Linked DNA regions of Tunturibacter gelidoferens. The protein of the gene in region 1 binds, or shares a complex with, the protein of each later gene. Links are inferred from orthologs where the notes say so. Each region holds a gene or a part of one and is shown in the gene's direction. Other genes may lie near its edges.

Region 1 (15,368 bases):
CTGCGACCAGCGGGAGCACCTCGCGAAGCTTTCACAAGTCACGAAGTGACCGCTGTCCGCGCAGGGCGCTCGTCCGGCAGGACCGATTCTAGGATGTGGCCTTACGTGGCTTCTGTACCAGCAGATTAGGAGCGACGATGTTCCCGTTCACGTCGGGTAGTTTCGGCGCGATAGGGGTTGTTGTGTCCTTGTAGGTGCCGTCGGTTTGTTTGGTGATGAGGTGGACGGCGTTGTCTCCCGAGGTGCCTACGAAGAAGGTCAGGTTGTCTGCACTCACCACGCCGGCGACCGGTGCGACGGGGGTTCCCAGCGCAGTCGACAGGGGGATGCTGCCCAGAGTTCCGGCACCGGTGGCTTGTGGCGTGTAGGTCGGCACAACCGCTCCGCTGCCCTGATAGGTCACGAAGGCGATCTTCGAGTCCGAGGTTGGGAAGACGCCGGTGATTGCTGAGGCCGTTACACCGGGGAGCGCACCTGTGAATGCGGTGGTGGTGGGGAACTTCTGCGCGGGGGTATCGGCGGCCGGGCATTGGCCAACGGGAAGGCCTGGTGCAGCGGCAGTACTACCGCTGGCTGGGGTTCCGATTGCGAGATCAGTCAAGGTCGGTGTTGGGGTGACGGTTGCTCCCAAAACGTGGAGGCCGTCGTTGGTGGTGGCAATTCGATCGGTCTGCGGCCCGAGCACTCCGGCATCCGGATAAAAGAGGTTGGTCGTGGTGGAAGAGGTTGTCGGAGGGACGCCTATTGTGGTGGTCACGGGGCAATAGGAGCGGGCTGTGGTCGGATTGCCGCCAAAGAAGGCTCCAACGCTTGGCACACCGATGGCCACGTCAGTGGTCGGTTGAGACGACGTCGTCGGATACCAGCCTGTGAAGGCGGAGTGAACCAGCAATGTATTGTTCGGAGTCGTGACGCCGGTCGAAGAGTTGTAATCGCCGAGAGTGATGTAGACGGTCGTACTGTCTGGCGAGAAGACGGCGTGGGTGCCAACGCCGCCGTACTGCGTCAGAATGCTGCCCTTGGTGCTGTAGAGGTAGACAAACTGGCGGATTGGATCGGTGAGGACCAGCGTTGTGCCATCGGGCGAGACTGCGAGCACGATGCCGGGTACGGTCGTGTCCTGGGCGCTGATGCTGTTAGACGTCGCGCTGAAGGTCATGAGCTCAAAGGAGCTTCCCATGTAGATGGTGGATCCGTCGTTGCTGATGACCATGGAGTTGGGCTGATAGGGCAGGCGAACCGGGCTGCCTAGCTGAGTCTGAGTGAAGTCCACGGGCACGAGATAAAACGAGTTTGTGCTCGCGATATACAGATTGGTGCTATTGGTGCCGGGGGCTGTAACGAGCACGGGATTCGAGGTGATTGCTTTTCCGTTGCCGAAGAGGCCAATCTGGTTGAACGGGGACGGGTTGCAGGTGGGTGGTTGGCAGACCGCGGTGATGGCAGCGGCGCCGGGAAAGATCGGGGTGACCGAGGCCGCTGAAGCGGCGGGTATGGTGGTCGGAGTTGTAGATTCGAAGTTGAGAGTCAACCCGGTGAGGACTGTCTGGTTCTTATCCACTGCCACGTAGTTGATTGGTTGAACATTGTTGGGATTTACGGTCACGCTGGTTGAGTTGCTTGTGCCGTTGGTGGCGGTGAGGTTGATCGACACTGGCGGGCAGGTGGAGAAGAAGCCAGCAGAGCTTCCGGCGTTTGAGATGTTTGCGGTGATGACGGTCGATCCTGGCTGCTGCGCGGTGGCGACACCGTTCTGGTCGATGGTCACGATGGAAGCAATCTGCGGGGCGTAGGAGAGATGACCGACCTGGCAGCTGATATTCGCGCCGTTTCCGGCCAATACTCTGGCTGCTAGCTGGCTGGTCACGGACTGAGAGACACAACCTGTTGCGGCGACTGCGTTCACTGTGGGTGTGACCGGGACGGTGCAGCACCCATTGCCATTGGTGGTTTGCGCGCAGGTCGTGGTCTGGGTAACGAAGGCCGCAGGGCTGCAATTGGTTGCCGGATCGTTGACGCAGTCGGTCGATAGCGCCCCGAGGGTCACGTTGGTAACGACGGGATGGACGAAGATCGGGAGTGGGTTGCTGCTGACGCCGCCACCGTTTGCTACGACGTAGACTGTGCCGGATTTGTTGGTGGGGTTGCAGGTGGTGAAGTCGGCGATGCCGCCGCCGGTGTTCCTGTTCCAAGTGCCTGCGCAGAGACGACCGGTTGTCGGCTGGACATCGGCGATGGTCATGTCCGGCTGGCCATTGGGCAGGAAGGTGGCATAGGTGTAGCTGGACACGGTCACGGCTGTGCCCTTGCAGTCGATGGCGGTCGGTGTGGTGACCTGCCCAATCTGAGCAAAGTTCAGCGATACGCCGAAGATCTTGGGTTGTAGCGCGATGTTCGACACCTGACCTACGGCAGGTCCGGTGTCTCCGCCGTTGCAGAAGACTGTGGCTGTTTTCTTGGAACAACCCGAGATAGAGACACCGAAAGGAATCGTGAAAAGCAGAAGAAAGACTAACGTGGCAAACCGACGCATTGAACCTCCCCGTCCAACCAGAACTCAAGCTGAACGGTCACACCGCAACCGCTGAATAGCTGAACCCATAGTGTAAAAGCTGCACAGACCGGAAGCAAATCTTCCGGGCATATTAGTGTTCGAACGTTGGTTGGACGATCCAACCAATCATTCGCATCGTGAGAAGATCGCTCCCTTTCGTGAAAAATCGCCGACGGGGCGAGACCTGAAGGCTTATCTCTATTTCGCGGGCATCTCTGTCTCGAACCAGTTGAGAGCCCGCTCGAGAACATCTCTGCGATGCGCGGGGTCGTGGAACGCATGCCCCTCGTTCGGGTATATCACCAACTGCGTCTTTACGCCTTCGGCGCGGAGAGCATGCCAGAACTCAAAGCTCTGCGGAGCGGGGCACTCGCCGTCGCGATCGCCGACGACGACCAGGGTTGGAGTCTTTACTTTCTTGATGTATTCGATTGCGGAGCTCTTGGCGTAGACGTCGGCATCGTCGTAGACGGTCTTGCCGAAGAATGGCACCATCCACTGGTCGATGGAGTTTTCGCCGTAGTAGCTCTTCCAGTCGCTGATGCCTGCTCCGGCGACCGCGGCCTTGAAGCGCGTTGTCTGGGTGACTCCGAACATAGTCATGAAGCCGCCGTAGCTCCAGCCGGTGAGGCCTTCACGGTTCTTGTCGATGGGGAACCGTTTTTCGAGGACGTCCATGCCGGCGAGGATGTCGTGGAGATCGCCGTAGCCGAAGTCCTTGATGTTGGCCTGGGTGAACTTCTCGCCTTGTCCGTAGCTGCCGCGCGGGTTGGGCATGAAGACGAAGTATCCGAGTGCGGAAAATGGAACACCGCCGTAACCGACGCCGGGCCAGCGCGGGGTGACGGCGGCGGAGGGGCCGCCGTGGACGCTGACCAGGAGGGGATATTTTTTTGTGGGGTCATAGTTGGCGGGGTAGAGGAGCCATCCCTGGACCTTGAAGCCGTCATTGGTCCATTCGATGTTCTCAGTCTTGCCCCATGAGGGCTTGAGGCCGTCGTTAAGGTGGGTGATCTGCTTGAGGTCGTGGAGGGAACCGGCCCATACCTCGGGGGCGCGGTCGAAGGAGCTGCGAATCAGCGCGATGGTGTGCTCGTGGGAGAGGGAGACGCTCATTGCCAGGCCGCCGGCACCGATGGTTTCTGGGAAGGTGACGCTGGCCTGCGGGATGTCTCTGCCAGTGGCGAGATCGAGGGCGGTGAGGTGGCTGTTGCCGCCTACGTGTTCGGCGAGGGCGATGAGTTCGGGGCCAGCCCAGCCGAAGTAGGCGATGGATGCGGCGCGGCCTGGGGTGAGGTCCTTCGGTTCGCCTCCGGCGGAGGGGATCAGGTAGAGATCGCCGCCGGTGGATCCCTGGTCGCTCATGATGCCGCCGATGAAGGCGATCTGTGTGCCGTTTGGGGACCAGCGGGGGACGGCGATCTGTAGGTTGTGGAGAGGACCTGAGACACTCCTTGGATCAAGGACCATCCGCGCTTGGTAATAACACCGGTTTTCAATATAAACGCAGGCATTTGCGCTTTTTGAGCCCGCAGCTTCTCCATGAAGGATCTGATCCACCTTTGTTGCGAAGAGCTTTGCCACCCACCAGTTGTTTTCGCCAAGTGCGCTCGCGGCAACGAAAGCAATCTGCTTCGAATCGGGTGACCAGGCAAATTCATATGTATGTTGATCCGGTGTAGCCGGAATAAGCCATGCACCTTTTCCGGCCGAGATGTCGACTCCGTACACTCCTTGAATTTCCAACGAATCTTCGCCGATGACGCCCGACCATGGCTTCATGGCGGCTAGAGCACCTGCGCTGCGTGTGGCATTTTCGACGAAGAGGAAAGCGATCGACTTTCCGTCTGGTGACCAGGCGAGGGAGTCCAGTCCGCCTTTGAGGTGCGTGAGTTGCTTGGATTCGCCTGAGGTTTTCGACCAGAGAAAGACCTGTTCTTGTCCCGGCTGATCAGTCTTTGCGGTGCAGTCGGAGATGAAGGCGAGGGCTTCTCCGTCAGGCGACCACTTCGGATCGGAGCTGCTGCAGTTGGTCGCTCCTGAGCCGGTGGTGACGATCTTTTCCTTGGCGGCATCAGGATTCGCAACGTCTGACAATTGAATCTGACTGCCTTCGTGGGTCCGGACCGACCAGGCTACGGTGGTTCCGTCGGGCGAGATGGCTACGGAGGTGGGGTTTTTAGTCTGGCCAAGCGTCTCAATGAGCGAACCAATCCGGGGATCTTTGGGGATTGAGGAGGTCTTGTCGGCCTCTGCTCTCGCTGCGATGGTGGTTCCAAATGTCGATAGAACGGTAAAGGCGATGAAACCAAAAGAGAGCGAGCACCTGCGAAGATCTACCAAAGCCATGCGAAAAGCCTAGCATGGAGGGGGTGGCCTCTTTGTCATAGAGGCGGCGACCGCATCCCGGCTTGTGCAATCTCCGATTTTTGATGGGAAAATCGACGAAAAGTTTGACGTTTTGCGGTCGAATTGCTATTGTAAGAAGGTTCCGCGAGTATCCGGACCGTGTCGTAGGGGAAGCTCGACGCACGGATGGGTGGAGAAAAACCCACGTGATCTTAGGTTCGCCTCCTGTCGCAAGACGGGTTGAGAACGATTGCGTTATACTGGATACAAGAGATTCACCGCAGGACATTCCCGATCTGTGTTTCGCTAGATTCATTGGATCTGAATGTCGTTCGTCTGCGGCCTATCGCAATCGTGCCTGCGACACCCTCCACCCTGGATGGGCTATGCGGGCCGGGACAGCGAAACGGAGTCGGCTCATCCTTGAAATTGAGGGAAAGACGCTCGACCACCGTCGACTGTTTACGTCTGGTTTGTTGTACCGGTTTACAGACGCAGCAGGGAAGATCTTCGTCAGAGACGCTTCAGCGTTCTCACTTTTTTGCGTGTACGGCGTATGTACTGCAAGAGGCGGAGTTCAATCCTACCTGCGCGTCTCACATAAGTTTGGTTGTAATGTTTCGCGCGCATTAACAAGGAGTTCTAGTGCCTACGTTCCATCAGCTCGTCAAGCAGGGCCGCACGCCCACTCGTTATAAGACCGCCAGCCCCGCGCTTCAGGGTTCGCCCCAGCGCCGTGGCGTCTGCACCCGCGTTTACACCCAGACCCCGAAGAAGCCGAATTCGGCTCTCCGCAAGGTTGCGCGTGTTCGCCTCACCAACGGTATTGAGGTTACGACCTATATCCCGGGCATCGGTCACAATCTGCAGGAGCACTCGATTGTGCTGATCCGCGGCGGCCGTGTAAAGGATCTGCCGGGCGTTCGGTACCACGTGGTTCGCGGCACGCTCGACTCGGTCGGCGTGGCCAACCGGAAGCAAAGCCGCTCGAAGTACGGCGCGAAACGTCCGAAGGCTGCTGCCGCGAAGTAGTTTGCGGTTAAAGTAGTTTGGAGTTTTTAGATCAACCCCGGCTGGCCAGATGGATTTGGCAGGCTGCATAAATCAGGTTCAGGGCTTGAGAGTTCTACGGTCCTGAAGGAAGACGAGAAGAGAGCAATGCCGAGAAAAGGTTACATCGCTAAGCGTGAAGTTGCTGCAGACCCGGTCTATAACTCGACCCTGGTCACGAAGTTTGTCAACTCGATGATGTGGGGTGGCAAGAAGTCAACCGCGCAGGGCATCTTCTACACCGCCATGACCAACCTTGAGCAGAAGGGTGGCGACGAAGCCCTCAAGCTGTTCAAGAAGGCGATCGAGAACTGCAAGCCGCTTCTCGAGGTCAAGAGCCGCCGTGTTGGTGGTGCGAACTACCAGGTTCCGATCGAAGTTCTGCCGGAGCGTCGTACTTCGCTCGCGATCCGCTGGCTGGTGACTTACGGTCGGGCACGCGGCGAGAAGGGCATGGTTGAGAAGCTGACTGCTGAGCTGCTCGATGCGGCTAACGGCCGTGGCGCCGCAATGAAGAAGAAGGAAGACGTTCACCGTATGGCCGAAGCCAATAAGGCTTTCGCACACTACCGCTGGTAATTCGCTTCTCCAGCAGCGTCATTTTTGGATTTTAGGTTGAACGCAGTTATTACCGCGAGCAGATGCTCGCAGATGAGAGATAGATCGTGGCACGCACTACACCTCTGAATCGTTGCCGGAACATCGGAATCATGGCGCACATCGACGCCGGCAAGACGACGACGACCGAGCGCATTCTCTTCTATACGGGCATCACGCACCGTATCGGAGAAGTGCACGAGGGAACTGCGACCATGGACTGGATGGAGCAGGAGCAGGAGCGCGGCATTACGATTACCTCCGCTGCGACGACCTGCACCTGGAAGAATATCCGGATCAACATCATCGACACCCCGGGCCACGTGGACTTCACGGCTGAGGTGGAGCGTTCGCTGCGCGTCCTTGACGGTGCGGTCGCCTGCTTTGACGCGGTTGCCGGTGTGCAGCCACAGTCTGAGACTGTGTGGCGTCAGGCTGACAAGTACAAGGTTCCCCGGATCTGCTTCATCAACAAGATGGACAAGGCCGGCGCGGACGCCGTCTATGCGACCTCGACGATTGTTGATCGTTTGGGCGCGCGCGCAGTGCCGATCAATATTCAGATTGGTGCCGAGGCGAAGTTTCTTGGTGTCGTCGATCTCGTTACGATGAAGGCTATTTACTGGCACGATGAGACCATGGGCGCCGAGTATTCGGTGGAAGAGATTCCCGCCGATCTGCTCGAGAAGGCTAAGGCTGCACGAGCTTCGCTGATCGAAGCTGTCTCTGATTCTGACGACGAGATCATGCATCTCTATCTTGAGGGGCAGGAGCCCAGCGAGGCTCAGCTCAAGGCCGGCATTCGTAAGGCGACCATCGCGATGAACATCTTTCCGGTGCTCTGCGGTTCGTCCTTCAAGAACAAGGGTGTTCAGACGCTGCTTGATGCAGTTGTCGACTACCTGCCCAGCCCGCTCGATATTCCTCCCATGATCGGCCACAACCCCGACAACATGGAAGAAGAGGTTATCCGCAAGGCTGATGATGCCGAGCCGTTTTCGGCACTTGGCTTCAAGATCATGACGGATCCGTTTGTTGGTCAGCTCATCTTCATCCGTGTCTACTCGGGTCAGTTGAAGACTGGCGACTCGGTGCTGAATCCGCGTACTGGCAAGACGGAGCGTATTGGCCGCCTGCTGAAGATGCACGCCAACAAGCGTGAAGAGATTACCGAGATCCTCGCAGGCGATATCTGCGCTGCGGTTGGTCTGAAGAATCTCGTCACGGGCGATACCATCTGCACGGACAAGCATCCTATTGTGCTTGAGTCGATCGACTTCCCGGCGCCGGTTATCGAGGTGGCTGTAGAGCCGAAGACCAAGGCCGACCAGGAGAAGATGGGTATGGCTCTTGCCAAGCTGGCGCAGGAAGATCCTACCTTCCGCGTTCGCACCGATATTGACTCGGGCCAGACCATCATCGCCGGCATGGGCGAGTTGCACCTTGAGATCATCGTCGACCGCATGATGCGTGAGTACAAGGTCGAAGCCAACGTTGGTAAGCCCCAGGTGAACTACCGCGAGACCATCCGTGCGAACTCCGATGCTGAAGGTAAGTACATCCGTCAGACCGGCGGTTCGGGTAACTACGGTCATTGCAAGATCCGTATCTCGCCCAACGAGCCGGGTAAGGGTTATGAGTTCACCAACGATACGAAGGGTGGCGCTATTCCGAAGGAGTACGTCAAGCCGATCGATCAGGGAATTCAGGACGCGATGCAGCGTGGCATTCTGGCTGGCTACGAGATGGTGGACGTCAAGGTTTCTCTCTACGACGGCAGCTATCACGATGTCGACTCGAACGAAATGGCGTTCAAGATCGCCGGATCGATGGCCTTCAAGGAAGCTGCCCGCAAGGCCAAGCCAGTCCTGCTGGAGCCGGTGATGTCTGTCGAAGTGACTGTTCCTGAGGAGTACATGGGCACGATCATCGGCGATCTCAATAGCCGTCGCGGTCGTATCGAAGGTATGGAGATGGTCGGTGGCACGCAGGCGATCAAGGCCACGGTTCCGCTGAGCACGATGTTTGGTTATGCCACTCACATGCGGTCATCCACGCAGGGTCGCGCGAACTACTCGATGCAGTTCAAGCAGTACGAAGAAGCGCCTCGCTCGGTCTCGGAAGAGATCATTGCCAAGGTGCAGGGCAAAGAAGCAAACGCAAAGTAATCGCGAGGCGTTAGTCTTCGCAGGACTTTAGAAGTCAACGAAACACAGGAAACACGGAGAGCAGTCATGGGCAAGGAAAAGTTTGACCGGTCAAAGCCGCACGTAAACATCGGGACGATCGGGCACATCGATCATGGCAAGACGACGCTGACGGCGGCGATTACGAAGGTGTTGTCCAAGCACAACCCGAACAACAAATTTCGTTCGTTCGACACGATTGATAATGCTCCTGAGGAGCGCGAGCGTGGTATCACGATTGCGACCTCGCACGTCGAGTACGAGACCCCGAACCGGCACTATGCGCACGTCGACTGCCCGGGTCACGCGGACTACATCAAGAACATGATCACGGGAGCGGCGCAGATGGACGGCGCGATCCTGGTGGTGGCTGCGACCGACGGCCCGATGCCCCAGACCAAGGAGCACGTGCTGCTGGCGCGTCAGGTTGGCGTTCCCTTCATCGTTGTCTTCCTGAACAAGTGCGATGCGGTTGAGGACGAAGAGCTGATCGAGCTGGTGGAGATGGAAGTTCGCGAGCTGTTGTCGAAGTATGACTACCCTGGCGACGACACTCCGATCATTCGCGGTTCTGCCTTGGGCGCGCTCAACGGCGAAGCCCAGTGGGAGGCCAAGATCGACGAGCTGATGGCGGCGGTGGACAAGTACATTCCGCAGCCTGAGCGTGCGGTCGACCAGCCGTTCCTGATGCCGATCGAAGACATCTTCTCGATCTCGGGCCGTGGCACCGTGGTGACGGGCCGTATCGAGCGCGGCAAGGTGAAGGTTGGCGAGGCCTGCGAGATCGTCGGCTTCCGCGAGACCCGCCAGACGGTCTGCACCGGCGTCGAGATGTTCAAGAAGCAGCTGGACGAGGGTCTGGCTGGTGATAATGCGGGTCTTCTGCTGCGCGGTATTGCGAAGGAAGATGTGGAGCGCGGGATGGTTTTGGCCAAGCCCGGTTCGATCAAGCCCCACACCGACTTCAAGGGCGAGGTCTACGTGTTGTCGAAGGAAGAGGGCGGACGTCACACTCCGTTCTTCAACGGCTACCGTCCCCAGTTCTACTTCCGCACGACCGACGTGACGGGTTCGGCGAAGCTGCCTGCGGGCACCGAGATGTGCATGCCCGGCGACAACATCCAGCTGGAGATCACGCTGCATACGCCAGTCGCGATGGAGAAGGGTCTGCGCTTCGCCATCCGCGAAGGCGGACGCACCGTCGGAGCCGGCACCATCAGCGAGATCATCAAGTAAAGAAAGTGCACCACAGAGAAGTTTTTTGGTTGTTGCTGTTTTGAAAATCGAGGGCTGCCGGTTCGTGCAGAAGTTCATGGCCGGCAGTTACTCCAAACGATCTTTGAGTAGCGTGAAAGAGACCCAAAATGGCTGGACAAAGAATCAGAATTCGTTTGAAGGCATATGACTACCGCGTGCTGGACACGTCGACCGGTGAGATCGTCGAGACGGCCAAGCGTACCGGAGCCCAGGTTGCGGGTCCGATTCCGCTGCCGACGATGAAGAACAAGTACTGCGTTCTTCGCTCGCCCCACGTCGACAAGAAGTCACGCGAGGCTTTCGAGATCCGCACGCACAAGCGGCTGATCGACATCCTCGAGCCGACCCAGCAGACCGTGGACGCACTGATGAAGCTTGATCTGCCCGCGGGCGTCGATGTAGAGATCAAGACGGTTCAGAAGTAAAGAATTTTTCGGCGAAGTGTTTCAGGATTCGCTTTAGAAGTATTAACCCGGCAGTGCTGAACTTCGAGTCCAGCATGATGAGGAAAGGAAGCTCCAATGTCAGTAGTAGGAATTCTCGGAAAAAAAGTCGGCATGACGCAGATCTTCGACGAGCGCGGTGATATTCACCCTGTGACCGTTCTGAAGGCTGGTCCATGCGTGATCACTCAGTTAAAGACGCTTGCGAAGGACGGGTACGAAGCCGCGCAGATCGGCTACGTTGACTTTGTGAAGGCTTCGAAGATCAATAAGGCGATGACTGGCCACTTCGCAAAGTCGAACGTTCCTCCGGTCAGGATGATCAAGGAAGTTGAGCTCGAAGCAGTGAAGACTGTTGAAGGCGAAGAGAAGGTTACAGCCAAGGCTGGCGATCGCGTCCTGGTCGACATTTTCAATGACGAGCGCTTCGTCGACGTCATTGGCACTTCGAAGGGTCGCGGTTTTGCCGGCGTCATTCGTCGCCACGGGTTTGGTGGCGGTCCTAAGTCGCACGGCCACATGTTCCAAGTGCAGGGTTCGATCGGTGCTTCTTCGTTTCCCTCGCGTGTTTTTCCTGGTCAGCGTATGCCTGGTCACATGGGCCACGCACAGATCACGGTTCGCAACCTGCGTATTCGCGGTATCGATCTTGAGGATAACCTTCTGCTGGTGGAAGGCGCAGTACCCGGCCCGCGTGATGGTTTCGTGCTGATCTCGAAGGCAAAGGCTCCGCCGCGCGAGCGTCGTGGATTTGCGGGCGCAGCAACGAAGGACGCTTTGAAGGCTTCCAAGAAGGCTGCACCGTCCAAGAAGAAATAAGTAGTCGGTTGAAAAGGCTTGCTGCATGAAGCCGCAAACAAGGTTATGGCTCGCCGCATCGATGGCGCGCAAAGAGAGAGAAGAACGATGGCAAACATCAATGTAGTAAATCTCGCTGGAGCGAAGGTCGGAGAGTTCGAACTCGTCGACGAGGTCTTCGCGGCAGAGATCAACGACGGCCTCCTCTGGGAGTCGGTGAAGCACTACCGTGCCGCTCTTCGGCAGGGAACCGCCGCAACCAAGAACCGTAATCAGGTATCGGGCGCAGGTAAGAAGCTCTGGAAGCAAAAGGGAACGGGCCGTGCGCGTGTTGGTTCGATTCGGACTCCGCTCTGGCGTGGTGGTGGTACGGTTCATGGACCGAAGCCACGTAGCTACGAGTACGCCTTTCCGCAGAAGAAGCTGATGGGTGCCCTCCGCTCTGCGATCTCCGCGAAGATCAACGACGGCAAATTCACCATCGTCGACTCGTTCGAAGTTGCCGAGGCGAAGACCAAGCTCTTCCGCACCGCGCTGAACAAGCTCGAAGCGGGCAAGACGACTCTGCTGGTTGAGAGCAGCCGCAAGCTTGACGAGAAGCTCTACCTGGGCTCGCGCAATCTGCAGGGTGTGGAACTGGTTCTCAGCTCCGAGGTTCATCCCTACGACCTGCTCCGTTATGAGCACGCTGTCTTCTCGAAGGATGCCATCGAAGCTCTTCAGGACACTCTCAAGAAGTTTGTATCCAAGCGCAGTAAGGCAACAGATGAGCGCAGCAAAGCCGCCGCGCAGAAGGAGGTTGCGTAATGCCAACTCTCTATACCGTCATTCGCCGCCCCCTCATTACTGAGAAGGGCATGACCGTCAAGGAGACACAGAACACCCTGGTGTTCGAAGTCGCCCTGAAGGCCACCAAGACCGAAGTCAAGCAAGCTGTTGAAACACTCTTCAAGGTCAAAGTCACTGGTGTTCGCACCGCGACCGTTGAGGGCAAGGAGCGCCGCCGGGGTAAGTTCGCCGGCTACCGCCCCGACTGGAAGAAGGCTTACGTTCGCTTGAAAGATGGCGAAAAGATGCCGGAGTACCTCAACAGCCTCTAAGCGAGATTGTTTCGCGAGTAACAGAATTCAGGACCGAAGCGCCGCTAAGCGATTAGCAGCGCGGGCAAGGGAATAAAGACGATGCCGATCAAATCATTTCGACCGATTACCCCATCACTCCGCTTCGCGACGAAGCTTGTCAACGATGACATCACGACGGACAAGCCGCACAAGCCGTTGCTCGGAGTCAAGCAGCGCACCGGCGGCCGCAACAACAACGGCGGTCTCACGATGCGTCACCATGGTGGCGGTCACAAGCAGAAGCTGCGCCTCATCGACTTCAAGCGCGACAAGTTCGGGATCCCCGGTACGGTGGCGACGGTTGAGTATGATCCGAACCGCAGCTCGCGCATCGCGCTGATCCACTACGCGGACGGCGAGAAGCGTTACATCATTCAGCCGATCGGCCTCACCGTCGGTCAGTCGATCATGAGCGGCCCGGAGGCCGATATTCTCGTTGGCAACGCTCTGCCGTTGAAGTTCATCCCGACCGGAACGATTGTGCATAACATCGAGCTTCGTCCGGGCAAGGGCGCACAGATGGCTCGTTCAGCCGGAGCCCAGGTCAATCTGATCGCCAAAGAAGGCGACTACGCTCTTCTGAAGCTGCCTTCGGGCGAGACCCGCAAGGTTCTTGTTGAGTGCATGGCGACCATTGGCCAGGTTGGCAACACGGACCACGAGAACGTCACGATCGGTAAAGCTGGACGCAATCGCTGGAAGGGTATTCGCCCCTCCAACCGTGGTGTTTCGATGAATCCCGTCGATCACCCGCACGGTGGTGGTGAAGGTAAGACCTCTGGCGGTCGTCACCCGGTTACTCCTTGGGGTCAGCCGACTCGCGGATACAAGACCCGCAACAACAAGCGGACCGATACCTTCATCGTGAAGCGTCGTACGAAGTAAAGAAACAGCTTTTCAGTAAATGTTGTTAGTTTTTGGTTCCGCAGCAAAGGGCAACACCAAGTCTCGCAAGCAAGAGATTCGTCGTATCCAGCATCGCAACAAGAAAGTCGGAGCTTAGCAAAATGTCACGTTCAGCGAAAAAAGGTCCTTTCATCGACGATCACCTCATGAAGAAGATTGTGGGGATGAACCAGGTCAATGACAAGAAAGTACTGCGCACCTGGTCGCGCCGGTCTACGATTCACCCGGACTTCGTCGGTCATACCATTGCCGTACACAACGGCCGCAAGTTCATTCCGGTGTACGTGACGGAGAACATGGTGGGCCACAAGCTCGGAGAGTTTTCGGCCACCCGCACCTTCAAGGGCCACTCCGCGCGTGCCGCTGAGACCTCCGCGAAGCCCAAATAAATCGGGCCGACGGTTGCAGTTAGGTAAGACCGCGAGCCCGCGGCAACGGATGTCGGGCAGCGAAGCAGAAGTTTTGAAGGACGAAGATTATGGCTAAGGCAGCAGAAAAAATCAGAGAGTTTCGCGCAGAAGCTAAGTTTCAGCGCACCAGCCCGCAGAAGGCGAAGCTTGTCCTGGATCTGATCAAGGGACTTCGCGTCGAGCAGGCGCTCAACACCGTTCACTTCAGCACCAAGCGCATGGCGCCAGTGGTCGAGAAGGTTCTGCGTTCGGCGATCCAGAACGCGACCTACGTCTCGCAGGAGCAGGGGCTCGACGTAGATGTCGATAACCTCTACGTCCGTACCGCAATTGCGAACGAAGGTCCGCGTATGAAGCGCATCCGCCCTGCTCCAATGGGCCGTGCGTTCCGCTACCAGCGCAGACTCGCACACATCATCGTCACGGTTGCGGAGAAGAAGTCGGCCACTGCGATCAGCGCAGCCGCTGATGCGACTCCGGCTCCAGCCAAGAAGAAGAGCACGAAGAAGATAGCCAGCAAGACTGCGGCAAAGCCCGCAGCCAAGAAGGCAGCCGGCAAGAAGCCCGCAGCAAAAAAGGCCGCGAAGTAAGCAGTTTCTTGTAAACTTAAAGTTTTGCACTACCGCCCACCGGCTCAACCGGAGAGGGCACGGAGTAAAGGGAAGCTATGGGACAGAAAGTCCATCCGTATGGGTTGCGCCTCGGCATCAACAAGCCGTGGAAGTCACGCTGGTTCGTGGAACGCGGCTATGACAAGCTGCTGGTCGAAGACGTCAAGCTGAAGGCTGAGCTGCGCGAGAAGTTGAAGGCAGCCGGTGTCAGCTCGGTCGAGGTCGAGCGCCCAGGCAACAAGCTGCGCCTGATCATCCGCACCGCGCGTCCGGGCATCATCATCGGCCGCAAGGGCGCCGAAATCGACAAGCTCAAGGCCGACATTCAGAAGCGCACCAGCCGCGAAGTGTTTATTGACATTCTTGAGGTCAACAAGCCGGAGCTTGATGCTCAGCTGGTTGCCGAGAACATCGCGCTGCAGCTGGAGAAGCGCGTCAGCTTCCGCCGCGCGATGCGCAAGTCGGTTGACTCCGCGCTCCGCTTTGGCTGCAAGGGAATTAAGGTCCGCGTCTCCGGTCGTCTCAACGGAAACGAGATCGCCCGCTCCGAGTGGTATCTCCAGGGCCGTCTGCCGCTGCACACGCTGCGCGCAGACATCGACTACGGTTTTGCTGAGGCGCACACCACCTACGGCATCATCGGCGTCAAGACCTGGGTCTATCGCGGCGATATTTACGAACAGAAGAAGCGTCGCGACCAGGGCGTTACCACTGGCGCATTCGCAAGCTAAGTTTTCCCGGCCTGGCCGGAGTTTCCGGGGAGCGTGTTGAACGTATCCCTGAAAGAGTGAAGAGGGTTTTCTTATGTTGATGCCAAAGAAGGTCAAGTTCCGCAAGCAGCAGCGCGGACGAATGAAGGGCAAAGCGTGGCGCGGCTCCGATCTCTCCTTCGGTGACTTCGGCCTGAAGGTGATGGAGTGCGGTTACATTACCGACCGCCAGATCGAAGCCAGCCGTATCGCGATGACTCGTTTCATCAAGCGTGGCGGTAAGGTCTGGCTCCGTCTGTTCCCAGACAAGCCGATCACGAAGAAGCCTGCCGAAACCCGTATGGGTAAGGGTAAGGGCGCTCCGGATCACTGGGTC
Region 2 (15,414 bases), 1.5 Mb from region 1 along the record:
TGGGGAGCCTGGTGTGGGTAAGACGGCCATCGTCGAAGGGCTTGCACAGAAGATTGCCGATGGCGAGGTGCCGAGTTTCCTTGCCGATAAGCGGGTCTTGGCGCTTGATCTTTCGCTGATCGTTGCGGGAACGAAGTATCGCGGGCAATTTGAAGAACGGCTGAAGACGATCATGAAGGAGCTGATGGAGAATCAGAACTCGATCGTGTTTATCGATGAGTTGCATACGCTGGTTGGCGCTGGGTCGGCGGAGGGGTCCCTGGATGCTGCCAATATCCTCAAGCCTGCTCTGTCTCGCGGCGAGATTCAGTGCATCGGCGCGACGACTCCTGCGGAGTACCGGAAGTCGATTGAGAAGGATCGGTCTTTGGAGCGGCGTTTTCAGGCGGTGAAGGTGCCACCGCCGAACGAAGAAGACGCGATCAAGATCATCATGGGGATCAAGGAGAAGTACGAGAAGTTCCATGCGGTGAGCTATACGGACGATGCGATTACGTTCTCGGTATCGCACTCCAGCCGGTATATTCCTGATCGGTTCCTGCCGGATAAGGCGATTGATTTGATCGATGAGGCGGGTGCTCGCGTGAAGCTGCGGCAGACCTCGATGCCTGAAGAGCTGACCGAGGTGCAGAAGCGGATCAAGTTCATCGTGCACAGGATGGAGAACGCGATTGCGAATCATGAGTTCGAGAAGGCTCGGTTCTACTCGGATGAAGAGCGCAAGGAGCGGGAGAATCTGCGGGCGCTGCGCGACAAGTATCACCTGGACGATTCTTCGGCGGGGATTGTGACGCGGGGAGATATCGAGGATGTGGTGAGCCGCTGGACGGGCGTGCCGATTACGTCACTGAAGGAAGAGGAGACGCAGCGGTTGCTGCGGGTCGAGGAGGAGCTGCACAAGCGCGTGATCTCGCAGGATAAGGCGATCTCGGCGCTGGCGCGGGCTATTCGGCGATCGCGTGCGGGGTTGAAGAATCCTGCCCGACCGATTGGAAGCTTCCTGTTCCTTGGACCTACGGGCGTGGGTAAGACGGAGATGGCGCGGACGCTGGCGCAATTCCTGTTCGGCAGCGAGAAGGCGCTTATTCGTTTCGATATGTCGGAGTTCATGGAGAAGCACTCTGTGAGCAAGTTGATCGGTTCGCCTCCGGGATATGTGGGGTATGAAGAGGGCGGCCAGCTTACGGAGCGCGTGAAGCGTAATCCGTACTGCGTGGTGCTGCTCGATGAGATCGAGAAGGCGCATCCGGATGTGTTCAATCTGCTGCTGCAGGTGTTTGAAGACGGGCAGCTGACAGATGGTCTGGGCAACACGGTCGACTACAAGAACTGCATCGTTATCATGACGTCGAATATTGGAGCGAAGCATCTGCAGAAGCGGCAGGGGCTGGGCTTCCAGAGCGAGAAGGAGGATATGGTTCTCGACAAGATGGAAGAGCTGGTGCGGGGCGAGGTGAAGCGGACCTTCAACCCGGAGTTCCTGAACCGTCTGGACGAGATCATCATCTTCACGTCGCTGTCGGATGCTGACCTGATGCAGATTCTCGAGCTGCTGGTGCAACAGTTGAACGTGAACCTGGTGCACAAGGCGATCACTATCTCTGTGGCCGATGATGCGAAGAAGTGGATCATCGAGAAGACGGCTTCGGATCGGAGCTATGGGGCGCGGCCTCTGCGTCGCGCACTGCAGCGGTTCGTCGAGGATCCTCTGTCGGAGGCGTTGATTGGCGGCGGGATCGTTGAGCGGCCGGCGTTCCTCGAGGTCTACATGGAGAACAACAAATTGTTCTACCGTCCTATCTCGGCTGATGGCGAAGAGAAGATGGCTGGTCTTGAACTGACCACCGTTTAGTGCGGTTAGCACGGATTCGACTTCAAACGCCTCGGCTGACTGCCGGGGCGTTTGATTTTTTGGAGCTTGCCGAAGCTTGAAATAGCGTGAGTGAAGAACGGACAACAGCAAAGGCGAAATGCGGGGGTCTTGACGGATACCGCAGCATGAATCGGTTCGCTGCAATTGAAAGTTGTAGCCGCAATCCACTGAGCTGTTCACGATGAGGCCGTGAACAGCTTCGGTCGAAATGACGATGTTTTTTTGAGGGTGGGTGAAAGAACAGGCAACAGCAAAAGCAAATGTAGAGGTTCTTGGCTGCGCTCAGAATGACGGGTTCTTGGCGGTGTGAACTTTTGGCGATTTGACAGGCTTCGGATGGGTTAACGCGAAACATCCCGGAAGGTTCCGGGATGTTCGCGTTCCAGAGAAGGCAGATTGGGACAATGAAAAACTAAACGAGAGATTGTGCCGACTTCACAGCACTGTTGACGACATCGCCTGCCTTGTCGACGGCGTAATCCACCTGTCCCTTGGTGCGTTTGATGGCCTTCTGAGCCTCGTCGCTGAGGCGCTCGGCCTGAGCCTTGAGGTAGTTGCCTGCGTCCTCCAGATAGTCGCCTGCGTCCTCCGCTCTTTTGCGGAGCTGCTTGCGAGTTTTGACTCCGGTTTGTGGAGCGTAGAGAAGAGCGATTGCGGCTCCTGCGCTAACGCCGATGCCGAAGGCAAACCAGTAATTCTTTGCACTCATTCGAAGTACCTCGTGCGAGATTTTGCTTCTCTAGAGGATAGGATTCGCCGGGGCAGCAATTGGTTGGTTGTTTTTTGATATTGCGAAGGTTTTGAGACAGTTACAGGGAATCATTCGAGGTAATGGCGAGGTGGTTCCCTGACTTTGCATGCTCCGCAAAAAAGTGGGTAGGTGCAGGCTACAGTGAGGAAGAGGTGGACGATGAAAGACGTTTTGATCGCGCTTGTTTTCCTTGCAATGATCGTGGGACCAGCCTTCTTTGCCCTGGATGTCTTTGGGGAGAAGAACCAGCTCTAGACGGTGAGTCCGGCCAGTTCCCTTGCCCGCAGGAAGATGCGTGTGAACATCAATCGATTGAGGCGGCCGGTGTTGGTGTTGCGCAGGGATGGGTGGTAGGTGGCGAGCAGATGAAGACCGTTGGGGAGAAGGTATTCGGCTCCGTGAGAGAAGCGATAGTCTGATTTGCGGGTGATGGCGCCAGTCTGCAGAAGAAACGCCATGTAGCCGTCGAAGGCTATCTTTCCGAGACAGACGACGACGCGCACGCGGGGTAAGGCTTGGATCTCGTGAGCGAGGTGCGTGCCGCAGTTGCGAATCTCCTGAGGGAGTGGCTTGTCGCCGGGCGGGGCGCAGCGAACGACGGAGGCGATCCAGGCGTGACGAAGCTTGAGGCCGTCGTCGCGGGTGACGGCGCGAGGTTTGCTGGCGAGGCCGAGCTCATGGAGGACGGGATACATGAAGTCGCCGGAGCCGTCGCCGGTGAAGGGACGGCCGGTGCGGTTGGCTCCATGTGCGCCAGGGGCGAGGCCGAGGATGAGGATGCGAGCGCGAGGATCTCCGAAGCCGGGAACAGGGCGTGACCAGTAGGTCTGGTCGAGGTAGGCGCGGCGTTTGGTCTCGCCGATGCCGCGGCAGTAGTCGCGAAGACGTGGGCAACGCTCACAGGTGATGATGGTTTCGCGAATCTGCTGCAGGAGTGGAGACGTACTTTGTGTGTTGGCGGGTGTCACTCTTTCTCATCATAGTTGGTGGGAGACGGTAGGGTAGATGGGCGCGTCCAACAACTGAGTAGAATGATGTTCGTATATCACGACGGGAATAGGCGGGAAGTTGGAAGATCCAAGACTGAGCAGGATGTACTGGGCACTCCTGAAGGAGTGGGCCGCTAAGCGTCGCAGGAGCATATGGCATGTGGCGGTGATGCGTTCCGGCCTGCTGACTGTGCTGGTTCTGGCGCTGCTGCTGGCGGGTTTGGCATTTGGGTGGCGGACCCACAGACTGGGACAGTTTGCGATGCTGAAGAAGCAGCTGCGGGCGAAGCCAAAGCAGGACGTTGTGTTTCGGCCGGGTGGGCAGGATGTGATTAAACTGCAGCGTACCCAGATGGTAGGCGGGAACGGGCCGGAGTTTCTGTCGGCCACGTTGCTACCGGGACGCGGCATGAATATGTTGCAGATTTCGGCCTATCTTCCAAAGATGGGAGAGGTGAATCTGCTTGCTTCGCCACCTCTTGAGAGTGCGGCGGAGCAGTTGAGCGGCAGTGGGGCGGATGCTGCGGGAACAAAGAGCCTGGCGATGGGGGCGGCGATTGAAGCTCCCTGGGCAGGCCGGATCTATGGGACGCGAACACCGGACGGAGGACTGACCGCGGTGTGGCGCGGAGTTCATTTGAACCTGCCGACCGGGGTGAAGGACAGCTACGGGCTCGATGGGGCAGCGGCGGCTGGAGGCTTGCTGTTGAAGGAGCCTTCTACTTCGGTGAGCACGAACATCATGCCGGATGGAGGGGAGGCCAGGGCGACGTTTAAGCCGGGGGATTTCGACGGCCACTGGCTGTCGAAGACGGAGATTACGACGACTGTCGAGTTGAGCGGCAGGGTGATCGAGATGAGGATCGTCGCTCATAATGTCGGCGATACCGCGGAACCGATCGGCATCGGCTGGCATCCGCGATTTGCGATTTTGAGCGGGCATCGCGGCCAGATGCTGCTGCGTCTGCCGGAAGGCCTTCGCGCGGAGGTGAAGGATCGTCGCAGCGGGGAGTTGAGTGGAAGACTGCTGCCGGTGACAGGAACCGAGTATGACTTTACCAGGCGGGAGGGGGCACAGTTGGGTGCGCTAAACCTCGACGACAGCTTTGTGCAGTTGAAGCGGGGCATGATGGCAGATGGCCCGGTCGCGGAGCTGCGCGATCCGGAGAGCGGCTATGGACTGCGGATCACGGCAACGTCGCCTACCATCAAGGCTTTGCGGGTATACGCTCCGTTGGACGGATCGTATATTTCGATCGAACCACAGTTCAACTACGACGATCCCTTTGGACATGAGTGGGCTAAGGCTGAGGATACGGGGATGGTCGTGCTGCAGCCGAACCAGACCACGCAATGGAGGGTACGGCTGGAGATATTTGCCCTGGGCTCGGCGCCGCCGGAACGCTTTTAGTGCTGCATTTTTACGGTCTGCAGTTGTGGGGCGGGGTTTACGGAGACCCGGACCAGCGCGAACGGCGATGTGTGGTTTGACCCCCTCGTACCGGGACTCGTACAGTAGATAAGAGGCGTGGATCGCGCTCGTCAGGGTAACGGCGACGGCGCGGCATACACAGGCGCACTTTGGAAGGCATGGATTTGACCCCGACTGAGATGACAGAGACCAATGAGACTGCAGAGCTGCAGCCAGAAGTAGCGATTACGCATGATCATGAGCAGCATGACCACGCTCATGACCATCACGATCACGAGCACACGCATCAGCATGCACCCGCGCTGAATCCGGAACTGACCCGAGAGATTGACGTTGAGGTTGGCGCGGATGAGGTGTCGAAGAGCTTCAAGACCGTGGTGAAGCGGTACCAGAAGCTGGCGAGGATCCCCGGCTTCCGCGCGGGTAAGGTGCCGGAGACTCTGGTGCGTTCGAAGTTTGCGAAGGAAGTTCGGCAGGAGGTTCTGGAGAGCCTGGTGTCGGAGCGCTTCCGCAAGGCGATCGACGAGCAGAAGCTGCGTCCGGTGTCGGAGCCACAGTTGCTGGACCTACAGCTTTTCGATGGACAGCCGTTGAAGTTCAAGGCTGCGTTTGAGGTTGCGCCGGAGATCGACATTGCGGGCTATGACAGTGTTTCGGTGACGAAGCCTGAGGCTGCGCTGACCGACGACGAGTACGCCGCAGAGTTGGCACGCGTGCTGGACAGCCATGCGACCGTTGAGACGGTGGAAGAGGATCGTCCGCTGGCAGATGGCGACTGGGCGGAGATTCAGTTCCGCGGCGAGGTAAAAGACCTGGCGCAGACGGTGACCGAGGACGGAGTGCAGAGCGTCACGAGCAACGAGCCGATTACTGGCGAGGATGTGCTGATCGAGATTGGCGGAAAAAATACGCTGGCTGCCTTCAACGAGGCGCTGCGTGGAGCGAAGCCTGGGCAGGAGCTGAAATTCGAGGTGGACTATCCGGCGGACTTCGGCGAGCGGCGGCTTGCAGGGCAGACGGTGAGCTATGACGTGACCGTGAAGGGCATCAAGCACAAGAGCTTCCCGGAGCGCGACGCGGAGTTCGCCAAGCAGCTGGGCAACTACGAGAGCTGGGAAGAGTTCGAGACCAAGCTGCGCGAGCATGCTTCGGATCGCAAGAAGAACGCGCTTGAGAATGCCGCAAAGGACAAGATGCTCGGCGAGTTCGTGGAGAAGTTCCAGTTCCCTGTTCCCGAGGCGTTCGTGCAGCAGCAGATCGAAGCTCGGTTGGATCGCGGACTGCGTGCGCTGGCTCAACAGGGCATGAAGGTTGAGGATATGCGCAAGCTGGACTTCGTTCAGTTGCGTGCCTCGCAGCGCGACCTGGCGGTGAACGAGGTGAAGGTTTCGATGATCCTCGATCGCATCGCCGAGGTGGAGGGTGTCACGTTGAGCGAAGAGGATCTGGAGCGCGAACTGCTGCTGCTCTCGATTCAGTCGCGTGAGCCGCTGGAGACGCTTCGTGACAGGCTGTCGAATGATGGCGGGCTGGACCGGATTCGCGAGCAGATGCGGCGCGAGAAGACTGGAAGCGTGCTCTACGAGAAGCTGGCTTCGTAGAGTGAAGTTGTCGGATTGCTAACGGACAGAAAGAAAGAGAGTGTTATGGGACTAGTACCGATGGTGATCGAGCAGACGAGCCGGGGCGAACGCGCCTACGACATTTACAGCCGTCTGCTGCGGGACAACATCATTTTTCTGGGCACGCCGATCGATGACAACATCGCCAATGTGATTATTGCGCAGATGCTGTTTCTGAGCGGTGAGGATCCGGAGAAGGACATTCAGCTTTACATCAACTCGCCGGGCGGATCGATCACGGCCGGTCTGGCGATCTACGACACGATGCAGTACATCAAGAACGATGTGGTGACCTTCTGCATCGGGCAGGCTGCGAGCATGGGTGCGTTTCTTTTGATGGCGGGCAAAAAGGGCAAGCGGTTTGCTCTGCCGAACTCGCGGATTCTGATCCACCAGCCTTCGATGGGCGGATTGAGCGGACAAGCTACCGATATCGACATCCATGCACGGGAGATTTTGCGGATTCGCGAGATCACGAACAAGCTGATGAGCGCCAGCACGGGCCAGACGCTGGAGCGGATCGAGCGGGATGTGGAGCGCGACTTCATCATGACGGCCGCGCAGTCGAAGGAGTACGGGATCATCGATGACATCATCGATCGGCCCCGAACCTAGTTACCACAGTACTGTTGCGAGAGCCCGGGCCACTGGTTCGGGCTCTCGCGTATATGACTATTTCGGGGTACTGCTGTGCACCCCGGAGCAAGCTTTGTAAGTTGAATCGGGTGTAAACTTACAGTAAGACTTTGTTACGCGTACGACTCAGGAGTAGTCGCATCTATGAAAACTTCACGGGGCTCAGACGAATCTCTTCGTTGTTCTTTCTGCCATAAATCGCAGGACGCCGTTGCCAAGTTGATCTCATCGCCCTCGGACTATCCGCGGGCGTATATCTGCGATGAGTGCGTGGCGGTTTGCAACTCGATCCTGGAAGATGATCGCACCGAGACGCAGCCAGGCGCTGCGCCGGCTCACCTGCCTAAGCCGCAGGAAGTAAAAGCCTTTCTGGATGAGTACGTCATTGGGCAGGATCAGACAAAGAAAAAACTCGCGGTGGCGGTCTATAACCACTACAAGCGGATTCAGATGAACAAGACGCGCGGCAACGATGTCGAGCTTGCGAAGTCGAATATTCTGCTGGTAGGACCGACCGGTTCGGGTAAGACGCTGCTGGCTCAGACGATGGCGAAGATGTTGGATGTGCCGTTTGCGATTGTGGATGCGACGACGCTAACCGAGGCCGGGTATGTAGGCGAAGACGTTGAGAACATCATCCTGAAGCTGCTACAGGCTGCAGATGGCGACGTGCAGCGCGCGCAGAGCGGGATCATATACATCGACGAGATCGACAAGATTGGACGCAAGGACGAGAACCCTTCGATTACGCGTGACGTTTCGGGTGAGGGCGTCCAGCAGGCGCTGTTGAAGCTGCTGGAGGGTACGGTTGCCAACGTGCCACCCCAGGGTGGACGAAAGCATCCACACCAGGAGTTCACTGCTGTTGATACGACGAATATCCTCTTCATCTGCGGCGGGGCTTTTGTCGGGCTGGAGAAGGTGATCGGGCGACGAATTGGCAAGAAGGCGCTTGGATTCAAGGCGATTGCTGATCCCGATGCGAAGGACGGAGATGTGACTCCGATTCGGGCACAGCGAGATGCTGAGTTGCTTCGTCAGGCTGAACCGCAGGATCTGTTAAAGTATGGACTGATTCCGGAGTTTGTTGGCCGGCTGCCGGTGCTGGGAATCCTCGACGAACTGGATGAGGCGGCCCTGGTAGAGATTCTGACCAAGCCGCGCAATGCGATTTTGAAACAGTACACGAAGCTCTTCGACTTCGAAGGGGTGAAGGTGATCTTCACCGACGAGGCTGCGCGGGAGATCGCTCGCGAGGCTCTGCAACGGAAGGTTGGAGCGCGTGGTCTGCGAATGATTCTGGAAGAGCTGATGCTGGATCTGATGTACTACGTTCCAGGCAACAAGAAGGTCAAGGAGCTTTCCATCACGGCAGAGATGGTGAAGAAACACAGCCTGACGCTGCCGATGCTACTGGAAAAGGCAGGTTAGTTAAAAGTACTGGTCTGGTGTACAGATTGTTTGAGAGGAACAGGGATTACTTTGATGTTCAGTGGGTCGCAACGACGTCGATTGTCGTTGCGATTGCTGTTTTAAAAGCTGAATATGTTTCAATTCCCTGCCGGTTGTATTTGTGGAATACCTTTATGAGGTCCGAGGAATTACAATCACCTGAAGCCGCAACGCCGATGCATCATTTCCGGCGTTTTAACGTCTAATTGGAGAGAGATGACAAATCAACCAAAAAAAGCGCTAAGCGGCGATGTTCGCAAGCTTCCGATGATGCCCATTCGTGACATGGTCATCTTTCCTCATATGATGACGCCATTCGTCGTTGGACGTGAGTCTAGCGTTCGGGCTTTGGAAGAGGCTCTCTCGGGTGACCGCAAGATTTTTCTCGCTACACAGCACGATGCTTCCATGGATGAGCCGAACGCCGACGATATCTACGAAACGGGAACGATTGGCAATATCGTTCAGAGCGTGAAGATGCCGGACGGAAACATTAAAGTGCTGGTTGAAGGCGTGGAGCGGGCACACGCTACCGAGATCAACGACGTCGATGGATTCTTTGTCGCGACCGTGCGCACCGGTCAGACACATCTGGAGATGACGCCACAGGTGGAGCAGCTGATGCAGCGGGTCCACTCGCTGTTTGAGCAGTATGTGAAGCTGCAGCAGTCGTTGAACTACGAGACGATGGCGGCGAGTGTGCGCGCGGATGAGCCTGCAAAGCTGGCCGATACGATTGCGGCAAACCTGCAGCTCTCGATTGAAGAGAAACAGCAACTGCTTGAGGTCTTCGATCCGGAGAACAGGCTGACCAAGGTTGCCGATGTACTGGATGTGGCGATTGAGAAACTGAATATGGATCGCACCATTCAGTCGCGTGTGAAGCGGCAGATGGAGAAGGCTCAGAAGGAGTACTACCTCAACGAGAAGATCAAGGCTATTCAGAAGGAGCTTGGTCGTGGAGAGAAGTCCGAGTTCGATGAGCTGAAGAAGAAGATTGAAGCCGCTGGAATGCCGAAGGATGTTCTTGAGAAGTCGCTGCAGGAGCTGAAGAAGCTTGAGGCGATGCCTCCGATGTCGGCTGAATCGACTGTGTCGCGGAACTACCTGGACTGGCTGCTTGCTGTGCCGTGGAAGAAGCGGTCGAAGGAGATTCGATCGATCGAGCATGCGGAACAGATTTTGAACGAAGATCACTATGGGCTGGAGAAGATCAAGGAGCGGATTCTGGAGTTCCTTGCGGTTCGGCAGCTGGTGAAGAATCCGAAGGGATCGATTCTCTGCTTTGTTGGGCCTCCGGGTGTCGGTAAGACTTCTCTGGGGATGTCGATCGCGAAGGCTACGGGCCGTAAGTTCGTGAGGATGTCGCTGGGCGGGGTTCGGGACGAGGCGGAGATTCGTGGGCATCGGCGGACGTACATTGGCGCGCTGCCAGGGCAGATCATTCAATCGATGAAGAAGGCCGGGACCAAGAATCCTGTGTTCATGCTGGACGAGATCGACAAGATGGCTTCGGACTTCCGTGGCGATCCGGCGAGTGCGCTGCTTGAGGTTCTGGATCCGGAGCAGAATACTTCGTTCCAGGATCACTACCTTGATGTCGAGTACGATCTGTCGCAGGTTCTGTTTGTCGCCACGGCGAACGTTCTGCACACGATTCCCGGGCCGCTGCAGGACCGCATGGAGATCTTGCGGCTGCATGGTTACACCGAGATCGAAAAGCTGGAGATCGCCAAACAGTACCTGGTGAAGAAGCAGAGAGAGGGCACGGGCCTGACGGAAGAGCAGATCGTCTTCGAGGACGATGCGCTGAGGCAGATCATTCGCGGATACACGCGAGAGGCCGGCGTCAGGAATTTGGAGCGCGAGATCGGTAATGTGTGCCGCAAGGTGGCGCGGCGCGTGGTGAAGAACGGCGCGGAGCACAAGGAGACGATCACCGGGCAGAACATCGGGGATATTCTTGGCGTGGCGAAGTTCCGCGATTCACAGGTGCACGAGAAGAGCGAGGTTGGTCTGGTGACAGGCCTTGCGTGGACAGAGATGGGCGGAACGATTCTGCAGACCGAAGTGCAGGTGCTCGACGGCAAGGGCAAGATGACGGCGACGGGGCAGCTCGGCGATGTGATGCAGGAGTCGGCTCAGGCTGCGCTGACTTATATTCGCTCGCGCTCGCATCATCTTGGGTTGGCGAAGGACTTTTATAAGAACGTCGATATTCATGTTCACGTGCCGGAGGGAGCGATTCCGAAGGATGGTCCGTCGGCTGGCATTACGTTGGCGACCGGGCTGGCGAGTGCGCTTACGAAGATCAAGGTACGGCGCGATATTGCCATGACAGGTGAGATCACACTGCGGGGCAAGGTGCTTCCGATCGGCGGTCTGAAGGAGAAGCTGCTGGCGGCGCATCGCGCAGGTATCTTTGAGGCGATTCTGCCTGAGGAGAACCGCAAGGATATGGCGGATCTGCCGGAGCTGCTGAAGACCAGCATGAAGCTGCACTTTGTCGAGGAGATGGACCAGGTGCTGAAGCTGGCTCTCGAAGGCAATCTGCCGGAGTTGCAGGAAGAGACCCCGGAGGCGCTAGCGAGCGTAATACCTGCGGCTGGGATCGAAATTCCGCAACCTGCGGCGCATCAGTAAAAGACGAGCGTTTGTCAAAGTAAAGAGGCCGACCTGCAAACAGGTTCGGCCTCTTTTATTCCCAGGATTCGCAGGCGCTTAGACCGCTCGTCTGCCGCTGACGAAGTTCATGATGATTGAGATCAAAGCGAAGATCAGCAGGAGATGAATTAGAAAGCTGCTGACATGAAGTACGAAAAAACCACCCAGCCAAAGCAGCACTAGTACGACGGCAAGAATGAGGAACATGGGGGACCTTCTTTCTCAGAACAGAATTGCGCGTCATGCGCGAATGTCTACAGGTCATAAGAGCTAGAATGCTCTCTATTCGTTGCTCCGGTTAAAGATATTGCTCAAGTAAGAGTGATGGGAGTGGCGTCGGGAGGGATCAGGATCGACTGAAATACGGCCACTTCTTCGGTCAAACAAATGACATCTGCGTGACAAATCCTGTGGGGGATCGGCGTAGGTTCGACCTGATCTTGCGGTTTGAATCTAATGGTAGTGTGTCGGGGTTTGGTGGTCATTTGGAGGTTTGTGATGGGTCGCACTTTCCGGAAGGTCTTGGGCGCTTGCCTCGGTTTGTTTTTTTGTGTGGGTTTGGTGTCGTGTGGCGGAAGATCTAAGCCTGCGCCCGAGTCTACGCCAGCGGACTTCTCTCTGGCTTCTACGCCGACGACAATCACCGTCGTTCCGGGTGGACCGGGTCAGCAGGTGAGCGTGAGTGCGACCGCCGCCAACGGCTTTACAGGGATGGTGACGGTTGCCATTTCGGGGCTGCCCGGCGGCGTATCCGCACAGCCATCCACACTCACGTTGACCCCTGGGACAGCGCAGAGCATAACGGTTACGGCGTCGGCGGGAGCCGCTGCTGGAAACGCTACGCTGACCCTCACTGGAACTTCGGGACCGCTAACGCACAGCGCTACGGTCGCGGCAACGGTCTCTGCACCGCCTCCGGATTTCACATTGACGCTGGCGCCTGCTTCCTTGACGGTTGTTGGCGGCTCGGCTGGTTTGCCTGTGAGTGTTACCGCTGCGGCGGTTAACTCGTTTACAGGTGGAGTGGCGGTTGCGATCACGGGCCTCCCTGCGGGTGTGACTGCAAATCCAGCGACTTTGACCCTGACTCCGGGGACTGCGCAAAGCGTGCTGCTTACGGCAGCGCCAACTGCAGCTGCGGCCACTGCGACGGTCACGTTCACGGGGACATCTGGCAGCCTTACCCATTCGACGATGCTTGCTTTGACCGTGCAGGCCATTGCGATGACCAACGCACCGGACGTGACGACCTTCCACTATGACGTTGCGCGAGACGGACTGAATGCGCAGGAGACGATCCTGACGCAGAGTAATGTGAACTCGACGCAGTTCGGCAAGATTGGCTTCGATGCTGTCGACGGCAAGGTGGACGCACAACCACTTTTCCTTGCGAATGTGTTTATCGGAGGGCAGCTGCACAATGTGCTGTATGTGTCGACCGAACACGACAGCGTCTACGCGTTCGATGCAGATAGCGGAACGCAGTTATGGAAGACTTCGACCCTTGGAAACGGCGAGACAACGAGTGACGACCACGGCTGCTCGCAGATCACACCGGAGATCGGCATCACCTCGACTCCGGTGATCGACCGCAAACAAGGGACAAATGGAAGCCTGTTCACCATCGGCATGAGCAAGGATGCGAATGGGGGATACCATCAGAGGCTGCATGCGCTGGACCTTACGACGGGCGTGGATACGGGAGCTTCGACGGAGATTGCCGCGACCTATCCGGGAAAAGGAGACAATAGCCAGAATGGCAGTGTGGTCTTCGACCCTGCGCAATATGCGGAACGCGCAGCGCTGCTTCTTCTAAGCGGCAACATCTACACGGGCTGGACCTCGCACTGCGACTCGGGGCCTTATACGGGGTGGGTGATTGGTTACAGCGAATCGACGCTTGCACAGACGCAGGTGTTGAACCTCTCGCCGAACGGCCACGAGGGTTCGATCTGGATGAGCGGGGATGGTTTGGCTGCCGACAGCAGCGGGTTCATCTATCTGCTACAGGCGAATGGGACCTTCGATACGACGCTGGACTCGAATGGATTTCCTGCCTTGGGAGATTACGGCAACGCGATGGTGAAGCTCTCAACCAGTGGGAAGCTGGCCGTAGCAGATTACTTCGAGACCTATAACGGGGTCGCCGAGTCGACTCAAGATCTGGACCTTGGTTCAGGCGGTGAAATACTCCTGCCCGATCAGATGGACGCCACTGGACACGTGCATCATTTGATTGTTGGCGCAGGCAAAGATAGGAACATCTATCTCGCGGACAGAGACAATCTAGGCAAGTTCAACCCGGCCAACAATCCAATGGACAGCAACATCTATCAGGAGATTCCTGGAGCTATGGAGGGCCAGGTCTTTTCCACTCCGGCCTACTTCAATGGGACGGTTTATTACTCATCAGACGGGGACACGCTGAAGGCGTTTCCATTGACGAATGCGGTGCTGGCCACTAGCCCGTCGAGCACGACGGCTGTAAGGTTTCCGCATCCGGGACCAACGCCTTCCATCTCCGCTAACGGAACACAGAATGGAATCGTGTGGGCGCTGGAGTCGGGCCTTAGTTCAGCGGGCGTGCTGCATGCGTATGACCCGTCGAACCTCACGCATGAGCTTTACAACAGCGGCCAGGCGGCCAATGGTCGGGACAGCTTCGGAAACGGCAATAAATTTATTACACCGATGATCGTCAACGGCAAGGTGTACGTTGGGACGCAGAATGGTGTTGCGGTCTTTGGACTGCTGCCAACGCAGTGACGCTTAGACGCTGCCACCGGCGATCGACGGGATGAGCATGATCTCATCGCCGTCCTGGAAGGCGTAGGCTTCTCCGCCCAGGAAGCGGATGTCTTCGTCGTTGACATAGATGTTGATGAAGCGGCGGAGCTTTCCTTCTTGGTCCTTGATCTGGTTGGAGAGCGCGGGGAAGGTCTGGTCGATATCGGCGATGAGGCCGGGAAGGTTGGAAGCCGCAGAGTTGAATTGCTTGCGGCCATCGGTGTGGCGGACGAAGGCAGTCGGAAGAGTGACTTTGATAGACATTAGAGGGCTCCTGCGGTGGCCAGTTCTGGCTCTGTGATTCCGTCGAGTTCGCGGAGGTAAGCGTCGAAGTCTGCGAGGCGCGGTCGTACGGCGCGGGCGTTAAGATGCGAGTAGCTGTGGGCGAGGGCGTCGGTGGTTTTGAGGCCGTTGCCGGTGATGCAGGTCACAGTGATCTCGCCGGGGGAGATGCGACCGTCGGCATAGAGGCGCGCAGTGACTGCGGTGGTGACGCCGCCGGCGGTTTCGGTGAAGATGCCTTCGGTTTCGGCGAGTTCCTGAATGCCGGAGACGATCTCTACGTCGGAGACATCCTCTGCCCAGCCGCCGGTGCTGCGGATCATCTTCGCGGCGGCGGGGCCGTCGGCTGGATTGCCGATGGCGAGAGAGCGGGCGATGGTGTTGGGGCGCTGCGGTTCGATGTAGTCAGTTCCCTCTTTGACCGCGACGGAGATGGGTGAACAGCCTGAGGCCTGCGCTCCGAAGAAGCGGACGGGTTTCTCGTCGACGAGTCCGAGATAGATGAGTTCGTTGAAGGCCTTGCGAATTTTTCGGATGAGCGAGCCGCCGGCCATAGGGACGACGACGTTGTCGGGGAGACGCCAGCCCAGTTGTTCGGCAATCTCATATCCTACGGTCTTCGAACCTTCCGCGTAGTAGGGGCGGAGGTTTACGTTGACCAGGCCCCATGTGTATTCGTCGGCGATCTGAGTGCAGAGTCGGTTGACGTGGTCGTAGTTGCCGTCGATGCGGATGAGGCGCGCACCGTAGACCAGGGTGTTGAGAATCTTGGCGGGTTCGAGGTCGGCGGGGACGAGGATGGTGGCCTTGAGGCCGAGACGGGCGGCCTGCGCGGCGACGGAGTTAGCGAGGTTGCCGGTCGAGGAACAGCCGACGATCTCGAAGCCGAACTTCTGCGCATTGGCGAGCGCGACAGAGACGACACG

Evidence for each region.
Region 2: the proteins of rpsG (region 1) and tig are in contact, whole or in part, in a crystal structure (PDB 3GTY), measured with the Thermotoga maritima proteins. The link is inferred for Tunturibacter gelidoferens from one-to-one orthologs. Residues at the interface, in WP_004081843.1 of Thermotoga maritima: Lys34, Lys52, Lys55, Glu59, Arg62, Gln63, Glu66, Asn67, Lys69, Val71, Arg95, Ala109, Lys110, Lys111, Gly112, Arg113, Pro114, Glu117, Glu121, Ile124, Ala125, Tyr127, Asn128, Asn129, Thr130, Gly131, Lys135, Asp139, Arg142, Met143; in WP_004081061.1 of Thermotoga maritima: Glu122, Val124, Val129, Leu130, Tyr133, Glu188, Gly259, Ile262, Tyr263, Glu266, Ser270, Glu273, Gln274, Glu277, Arg308, Gln311, Ile312, Ser315, Tyr316, Glu325, Arg329, Arg336, Leu363, Phe366, Trp367, Arg373, Leu377, Arg381, Leu384, Glu387.

What each region holds. Positions count from the first base shown.
Region 1 is NZ_CP132938.1:5,409,129-5,424,496, reverse strand. The notes cover bases 4,927-7,796. They hold rpsG (30S ribosomal protein S7), read left to right. Parts: upstream 4,927-6,061; coding sequence 6,062-6,532; downstream 6,533-7,796. Other genes in these bases: fusA (elongation factor G), read left to right, coding at 6,619-7,796; rpsL (30S ribosomal protein S12), read left to right, coding at 5,549-5,935. Also shown: RBB81_RS23315 (hypothetical protein), read right to left, coding at 89-2,533; RBB81_RS23310 (S9 family peptidase), read right to left, coding at 2,753-4,903; more of fusA, read left to right, coding at 7,797-8,718; tuf (elongation factor Tu), read left to right, coding at 8,785-9,972; rpsJ (30S ribosomal protein S10), read left to right, coding at 10,101-10,418; rplC (50S ribosomal protein L3), read left to right, coding at 10,515-11,255; rplD (50S ribosomal protein L4), read left to right, coding at 11,343-12,041; RBB81_RS23270 (50S ribosomal protein L23), read left to right, coding at 12,041-12,334; rplB (50S ribosomal protein L2), read left to right, coding at 12,416-13,240; rpsS (30S ribosomal protein S19), read left to right, coding at 13,363-13,650; rplV (50S ribosomal protein L22), read left to right, coding at 13,740-14,261; rpsC (30S ribosomal protein S3), read left to right, coding at 14,339-15,013; rplP (50S ribosomal protein L16), read left to right, coding at 15,087-15,368.
Region 2 is NZ_CP132938.1:3,959,425-3,974,838, forward strand. The notes cover bases 4,520-7,435. They hold tig (trigger factor), read left to right. Parts: upstream 4,520-5,224; coding sequence 5,225-6,646; downstream 6,647-7,435. Other genes in these bases: RBB81_RS17305 (aldose 1-epimerase), read left to right, coding at 4,520-5,024; clpP (ATP-dependent Clp endopeptidase proteolytic subunit ClpP), read left to right, coding at 6,692-7,282. Outside these bases: RBB81_RS17290 (ATP-dependent Clp protease ATP-binding subunit), read left to right, coding at 1-1,852; RBB81_RS17295 (YtxH domain-containing protein), read right to left, coding at 2,286-2,582; RBB81_RS17300 (uracil-DNA glycosylase family protein), read right to left, coding at 2,876-3,592; more of RBB81_RS17305, read left to right, coding at 3,693-4,519; ATP-dependent Clp protease ATP-binding subunit ClpX, read left to right, coding at 7,448-8,734; lon (endopeptidase La), read left to right, coding at 8,972-11,398; RBB81_RS17330 (lmo0937 family membrane protein), read right to left, coding at 11,477-11,626; RBB81_RS17335 (hypothetical protein), read left to right, coding at 11,918-14,185; RBB81_RS17340 (MoaD/ThiS family protein), read right to left, coding at 14,189-14,470; thrC (threonine synthase), read right to left, coding at 14,470-15,414. UniProt on the Bacillus subtilis protein: Involved in protein export. Acts as a chaperone by maintaining the newly synthesized protein in an open conformation. Functions as a peptidyl-prolyl cis-trans isomerase.